2 regions of the Bacillus sp. MC1252 genome follow, and region 2 is predicted to be linked to the other one. Evidence: a T-box and tRNA genes for the amino acid it is inferred to sense, from the RefSeq annotation. Region 2 holds a T-box; the other holds one or more tRNA genes.
What was found. A T-box is a leader RNA that pairs with one kind of tRNA and senses whether it is charged. The one in region 2 lies ahead of trpS (tryptophan--tRNA ligase), so its partner is inferred to be a tRNA-Trp.
Positions count from the first base shown of each region.

Region 1 (3,384 bases), 240 kb from region 2:
GTCAGGTGGGCAGTTTGACTGGGGCGGTCGCCTCCTAAAATGTAACGGAGGCGCCCAAAGGTTCCCTCAGAATGGTTGGAAATCATTCGCAGAGTGTAAAGGCACAAGGGAGCTTGACTGCGAGACCTACAAGTCGAGCAGGGACGAAAGTCGGGCTTAGTGATCCGGTGGTTCCGCATGGAAGGGCCATCGCTCAACGGATAAAAGCTACCCCGGGGATAACAGGCTTATCTCCCCCAAGAGTCCACATCGACGGGGAGGTTTGGCACCTCGATGTCGGCTCATCGCATCCTGGGGCTGTAGTCGGTCCCAAGGGTTGGGCTGTTCGCCCATTAAAGCGGTACGCGAGCTGGGTTCAGAACGTCGTGAGACAGTTCGGTCCCTATCCGTCGCGGGCGCAGGAAATTTGAGAGGAGCTGTCCTTAGTACGAGAGGACCGGGATGGACGCACCGCTGGTGTACCAGTTGTTCTGCCAAGGGCATCGCTGGGTAGCTATGTGCGGACGGGATAAGTGCTGAAAGCATCTAAGCATGAAGCCCCCCTCAAGATGAGATTTCCCATTCCGCAAGGAAGTAAGATCCCTGAAAGATGATCAGGTTGATAGGTCTGAGGTGGAAGCGTGGTGACACGTGGAGCTGACAGATACTAATAGATCGAGGACTTAACCTATATTCTAATGTGAAGTTTGAACGTTGTTATCTAGTTTTGAGAGAACATTTTTAAAATATCTCTTGATTTATTTTCAATACATAGTATAATATCTTTTGTCACTAAATTGTCTGGTGATGATGGCGAAGAGGTCACACCCGTTCCCATACCGAACACGGAAGTTAAGCTCTTCAGCGCCGATGGTAGTTGGGGGTTTCCCCCTGTGAGAGTAGGACATCGCCAGGCTTTCTTCATTCCGCAGTAGCTCAGTGGTAGAGCTATCGGCTGTTAACCGATCGGTCGTAGGTTCGAATCCTACCTGCGGAGCCAATTTGGAGAGCTGTCCGAGTGGCCGAAGGAGCACGATTGGAAATCGTGTAGGCGGTAACCCCGTCTCAAGGGTTCGAATCCCTTGCTCTCCGCCACAAGATACATATAATAGAGGGCCCGTTGGTCAAGCGGTTAAGACACCGCCCTTTCACGGCGGTAACACGGGTTCGAATCCCGTACGGGTCACCATTTTATATAATACATACCAGCATTTTTATTCGGAGGATTAGCTCAGCTGGGAGAGCATCTGCCTTACAAGCAGAGGGTCGGCGGTTCGAGCCCGTCATCCTCCACCATATCTTTTATATCGTCGCGGGGTGGAGCAGTTCGGTAGCTCGTCGGGCTCATAACCCGAAGGTCGCAGGTTCAAATCCTGCCCCCGCAACCAAATTATTTTATATACCAATAGGGAGTACTCATTAAGTGCAACCAAAATGGTCCGGTAGTTCAGTTGGTTAGAATGCCTGCCTGTCACGCAGGAGGTCGCGGGTTCGAGTCCCGTCCGGACCGCCATTTTTCAAAAATAATACTTGGCTCGGTAGCTCAGTTGGTAGAGCAACGGACTGAAAATCCGTGTGTCGGCGGTTCGATTCCGTCCCGAGCCACCACTATTTGCCGGTGTAGCTCAATTGGTAGAGCAACTGACTTGTAATCAGTAGGTTGGGGGTTCAAGTCCTCTTGCCGGCACTGTTTTTCTTTATTATTTCCATATGTGGAGGGGTAGCGAAGTGGCTAAACGCGGCGGACTGTAAATCCGCTCCCTCCGGGTTCGGCGGTTCGAATCCGCCCCCCTCCACCATTTTTATTTTCATAGGGGCATAGTTTAAAGGTAGAACAGAGGTCTCCAAAACCTCCGGTGTGGGTTCGATTCCTACTGCCCCTGCCAATTATATGATATGATTCATAACATCTATGGCGGTTGTGGCGAAGTGGTTAACGCACCAGATTGTGGCTCTGGCACTCGTGGGTTCGATTCCCATCAATCGCCCCATTTTATTATTGGGCTATAGCCAAGCGGTAAGGCAACGGACTTTGACTCCGTCATGCGTTGGTTCGAATCCAGCTAGCCCAGTTGATATGCGGAAGTAGTTCAGTGGTAGAACACCACCTTGCCAAGGTGGGGGTCGCGGGTTCGAATCCCGTCTTCCGCTCCAATAATGGCGGCATAGCCAAGTGGTAAGGCAGAGGTCTGCAAAACCTTTATCCCCGGTTCAAATCCGGGTGTCGCCTTTTTTGAAAAGACTGCCGGGGTGGTGGAATTGGCAGACACACAGGACTTAAAATCCTGCGGTAGGTGACTACCGTGCCGGTTCAAGTCCGGCCCTCGGCACCATTGATTTTTATCATAAGTTGCGCTCTTTAATGATCATGCCGGTGTGGCGGAATTGGCAGACGCGCACGACTCAAAATCGTGTTCCTCACGGAGTGCCGGTTCGACCCCGGCCACCGGTATCTATTAAAATTTTCATAATCGGTAATTGAACTTAATATACCGTCAAACTAACGTTTCTCCATTGTGGTGAGGCGTTTTTTTGTTTTCCCATCACCTCTAATCGAAGTTGCGAGGGGGAGAAAGCTATCTCACAATGGAATGATACGTGTGAACTAGAACGCGAGTATATAGTGAGAGGGGATTTTTGTTCCGTACTATGACTTTGCTTCAGACGATCATTCAAGACGATAGGTCTCATTATTATCCGCTTTTTAGAGAGTACTGTGAACGAAAAGAACAGGGGCTGCGTAAAGATGCGCTGAAGGTTCTTCAGTCCTTTATAGAAGAGATGAAGCAGTTGGATTTTGAAACTCAGCGAGTATTTGTTGCGTGGCTGTTTGAGTGGATTGAACAGTTTGAGGATGGCCATCATTTGCTCGTTTTTCCGCTGACAAGGGGTATTATCATTCCGGTATTTTCAAGAGTGGATGAAGCTTGATCGTGTTGATGTGAGGCCATATCGCTGGCAAGGCTTGTTTGTGCATCAAGGAGAAGGGCTGCCTTATTTATTGAAGGCGGGCAGTGAGGAGCACCGTGTGATTGTTCATATTTGTGAAATCTATCTAGCGGCTTTATGGTATTCGTTTCATCATATACATGATGATCTTTATTTAAGTACCTTCGAGATGGATCAAGAGCGAATTCAGGGCATTCAAGATGTCATGATGCTGATACAAGATGAAAGAACACGTACTTATTTTCAAAAACAAGCAGACTACTATGCTCAGCTTTTATCTGCCTGGATTGAATTTCAGCAAACGGAGACAATCGGGTTTATGAAATGATGTGCGGAACTTGAAAAACCATATGAATGGGTGGAAGCCTTTTATTATCGCCAATAGGTGTATTGTGATGAGAAAACGACAGAATGGATTCTGCCGTTTTTTATATGTTATGCCATATTCGTTCTATT
Region 1 is NZ_CM166369.1:882,385-885,768, forward strand. Features, by position in the region: rRNA gene ACYH0L_RS04305 (23S ribosomal RNA) at 1-670, shown strand, start outside; rRNA gene rrf (5S ribosomal RNA) at 780-895, shown strand; tRNA gene ACYH0L_RS04315 (tRNA-Asn) at 905-979, shown strand; tRNA gene ACYH0L_RS04320 (tRNA-Ser) at 984-1,074, shown strand; tRNA gene ACYH0L_RS04325 (tRNA-Glu) at 1,094-1,168, shown strand; tRNA gene ACYH0L_RS04330 (tRNA-Val) at 1,200-1,275, shown strand; tRNA gene ACYH0L_RS04335 (tRNA-Met) at 1,291-1,367, shown strand; tRNA gene ACYH0L_RS04340 (tRNA-Asp) at 1,416-1,492, shown strand; tRNA gene ACYH0L_RS04345 (tRNA-Phe) at 1,512-1,587, shown strand; tRNA gene ACYH0L_RS04350 (tRNA-Thr) at 1,594-1,666, shown strand; tRNA gene ACYH0L_RS04355 (tRNA-Tyr) at 1,694-1,778, shown strand; tRNA gene ACYH0L_RS04360 (tRNA-Trp) at 1,792-1,865, shown strand; tRNA gene ACYH0L_RS04365 (tRNA-His) at 1,895-1,970, shown strand; tRNA gene ACYH0L_RS04370 (tRNA-Gln) at 1,980-2,051, shown strand; tRNA gene ACYH0L_RS04375 (tRNA-Gly) at 2,059-2,133, shown strand; tRNA gene ACYH0L_RS04380 (tRNA-Cys) at 2,139-2,209, shown strand; tRNA gene ACYH0L_RS04385 (tRNA-Leu) at 2,224-2,312, shown strand; tRNA gene ACYH0L_RS04390 (tRNA-Leu) at 2,350-2,431, shown strand; partial or broken gene ACYH0L_RS04395 (hypothetical protein) at 2,629-3,256, shown strand; gene ACYH0L_RS04400 (histidine phosphatase family protein) at 3,357-3,384, opposite strand, start outside.
Region 1: it has a tRNA-Trp gene. The T-box ahead of trpS (tryptophan--tRNA ligase) is inferred to sense a tRNA for this amino acid. The anticodon was not compared.

Region 2 (3,384 bases):
ATCAAGTGCCTTTACTCAAGGTGCAGAGTCCTTTGTTTGATTACATAGAGAATGATCTATCAGAGCTGCCGAAAACGCTGCTAGAATCTGTATTTGAGAAATCATATATTCGAAAAAATCATGAACGGCGAAAATTAGAGTATTGCTTTGTCGTAACCGACGGCATCCGAATCATTGCTGTTGATACGATTGGGTATTCCATTCCTGTGAGAAAAAGCCGCTTAATCCCAAGACAGGAGCAACTGGTGTACGAAATGGTGAAAGATGTAAAGGCAGAGGAATATGAATTCTCTAAAGACAGTCTTGAGTCGACGAAAGAGTATCATATTTTATCATTGCCGCCGCAGCACATCAGTGGATTAACGAGAAAAGAAAGACAGCTGAAGCAGCTCATGTTTATGGCGCTCGATCAATTAAAAGGACTTCAAAATAGGGCGGAAATTGCGTATTGGTATACGGAATGGAATCCACGTATGTACAACCAAATCAAACGAATGTCATTCGAGGAAATTTGGAACATGCTTTACAATGAAACAATTGACGGGTGGTCTGAAAACCATTTAGCATTCTGTGAAAAAATGATTAAAGGACAGCCGTTTTTCGAAAAGCTTTGGGAAATGGAAAACGAGTCAAAAGTGAATTAGAAAAAGCTTGCAGCGTGATGAGCTGCAAGCTTTTTTTATTTGCGTTTTCTGCCAAGACCCATCGCATTCTCCATTTTTTTCAGCATTTTGTTTGCCGCGCGGTTTGCCTTTTCAGCGCCTTCGTCTAGAATGCGGTCAAGCTCGTCTGACTCAATGAGTTCATAGTATCGATCTTGTATAGGTTTTAAAGCATCAACCACAACGTTCGCAAGATCTCCCTTAAACTCACCATAGCCTTTGCCTTCATACTTTTGTTCAAGCTCCTCAATAGATACGTTACCTAATACAGAATAAATCGTCAGCAAGTTGGCGATTCCAGGCTTGTTTTCTTTGTCATACTTGACGATGCCCTCTGAATCAGTGACTGCACTTTTAATTTTCTTTTCAAGCTGCTTTGGTTCATCTAATAAGGTAATGAAGGATTTTTGGTTCGGATCGGATTTGCTCATCTTTTTCGTCGGGTCTGTTAATGACATGATTCGAGCGCCTTCTTTTGGAATCTTCACTTCAGGTACAGTGAAGATGTCATTATACTTTCGGTTAAAGCGTTCAGCAAGCGTTCTTGTCAATTCAAGGTGCTGCTTTTGGTCTTCTCCGACAGGTACTAAATCAGTACCGTATAATAAGATATCGCCAGCCATTAATGGCGGATACGTTAACAGGCCAGAAACGACAGCTTCCTTACCAGCGGATTTGTCCTTAAATTGAGTCATTCTTTCTAATTCCCCAATATAAGCGACACATTGCAGCATCCAGCCTGCCTGGGCGTGGGCAGGTACCTCTGATTGGATAAACAATGTCGCCTTCTCTGGATCAAGTCCTACTGCCAAATAAAGAGCCGCTAAGCTTCTAATATTTTGACGAAGAGCTAGCCGGTCCTGACTCACCGTAATCGCATGCTGATCCACCACACAAAAATAGCCATGATAGTCATGCTGCAAATCAACAAATTGCTTCATTGCCCCAATGTAGTTCCCTAATGTCACAGAACCGCTAGGCTGAATGCCTGAGAAAATCGTCTTCTTTGTCATATTAAAACCTCATTTCTTCAATATAAAAAGGCCCACCCATCACTTTTCAACAGAAAAGGGACGAATGAACCGCGGTACCACCCTTGTTATTTCGATCAGAAATCACTCAAGACGTTGATATCGGAGACTGCTCCGTCTAAGCCTACTCACTTTTTAGAAGTGTTCGGTTAGCTGCTCCAAAGCCCATTCCATACATGCCATTATCTGCTCACACCGGCCGCAGACTCTCTGTAAATGGTGAATATATGTACTCTTCTTTTTCATCGCAACAGTATGTCTATCTATTATAAAGGATGACCATGAAAAAGTCACGAAGCCCTTGTGTGACCTTCTCATCATGTCGTTTGACACTTTAAATTTTAGATAAAATAACAACTATCTGTCAGAATTTTTTAAAAAAGGATGATTAATTATATGTATAAAACATTATTCTTGCTGAATTTGTTTAATTATTTTAATCAATTTACGCTTTAATTTGTTGAAGTGATTGAGACTTTAGTTTATAAAAATCCCTCTTTATCCCCATTTACGTTTTTTAAAAATATGTGAAATTGATATTGCAATAAATTATTCTATTCATTATAATGAATTTGTTCACACGTTTGTGCTAGGCTCTTTACATAGTGAAAATTCAGAAAAAACAAAAGAAATAGAAAGTAAGCTATTTAGGGACTTTTTTACGCTATTTCTTAAATCTGAATCTCATCTTCTATCGAGACCTTTGAACTAAAACATATTATAAGGGGGAATACAGTTGAAAAAGCGTTGGTCTGTTGTTACTTTAATGCTTATTTTCACACTTGTATTAAGCGCTTGTGGTTTCAGCGGAAACAAATCAGGCGACAGCACGAGCAGTTCTGGAGAGGCTAAAACAACATTAAATGTGAATATCTCCACTGAGCCTTTTTCTCTACATCCGGGACTGGCAAATGATTCAACTTCAGGAAGTGTCATCCGTCAGACTTTTGAGGGATTAACAAGAATTAACGCTGAAGGAAAGCCAGAAAATGCGATGGCTTCTGATATCAAAACAAGTGCTGATGGTAAAACATACACATTCACACTTCGTGATGCAAAATGGTCTAATGGTGACCCTGTTAAAGCAGAAGATTTCGAATATGCTTGGAAATGGGCATTAGATCCTAAAAATGAATCTCAATATGCTTACCAGCTTTACTATATTAAAGGTGCTGAAGCAGCAAACAAAGGGAAAGCGAAAGTTGCTGATGTTGGCATTAAAGCTAAAGACGACAAAACGCTTGTAGTTGAGCTTGAGAACCCAACACCGTTCTTTACTGAACTAACTGCATTCTATACGTATATGCCAGTCAACAAAAAAGTGGCTGAAAAGAATAAAAACTGGTACACAAATGCTGGTGAAAACTACGTATCTAACGGACCATTTGCTCTTACTAAATGGAAACATGGCGGTTCTATCACGCTTGAGAAGAACAATGAATACTGGGATAAAGATACTGTAAAATTGAAAAAGATTAACATGTCTATGATCAAAGATACAAACACTGAGCTTAGCATGTTCGAAAAAGGCGAGCTTGACTGGGCTGGTTCTCCAACTGGAAACCTTCCTACTGAGTCTCTAAAAACATTGAAAAATAAAGGCAATCTTAAGATCCAGACGATTGCAGGTGTTTATAATTATAAATTCAACACTGAAGTAAAACCTTTAAACAATGCAAACATCAGAAAGG
Region 2 is NZ_CM166369.1:1,126,537-1,129,920, forward strand. Features, by position in the region: gene ACYH0L_RS05570 (YjbA family protein) at 1-644, shown strand, start outside; gene trpS (tryptophan--tRNA ligase) at 680-1,675, opposite strand; T-box leader at 1,729-1,948, opposite strand; gene ACYH0L_RS05580 (peptide ABC transporter substrate-binding protein) at 2,430-3,384, shown strand, end outside.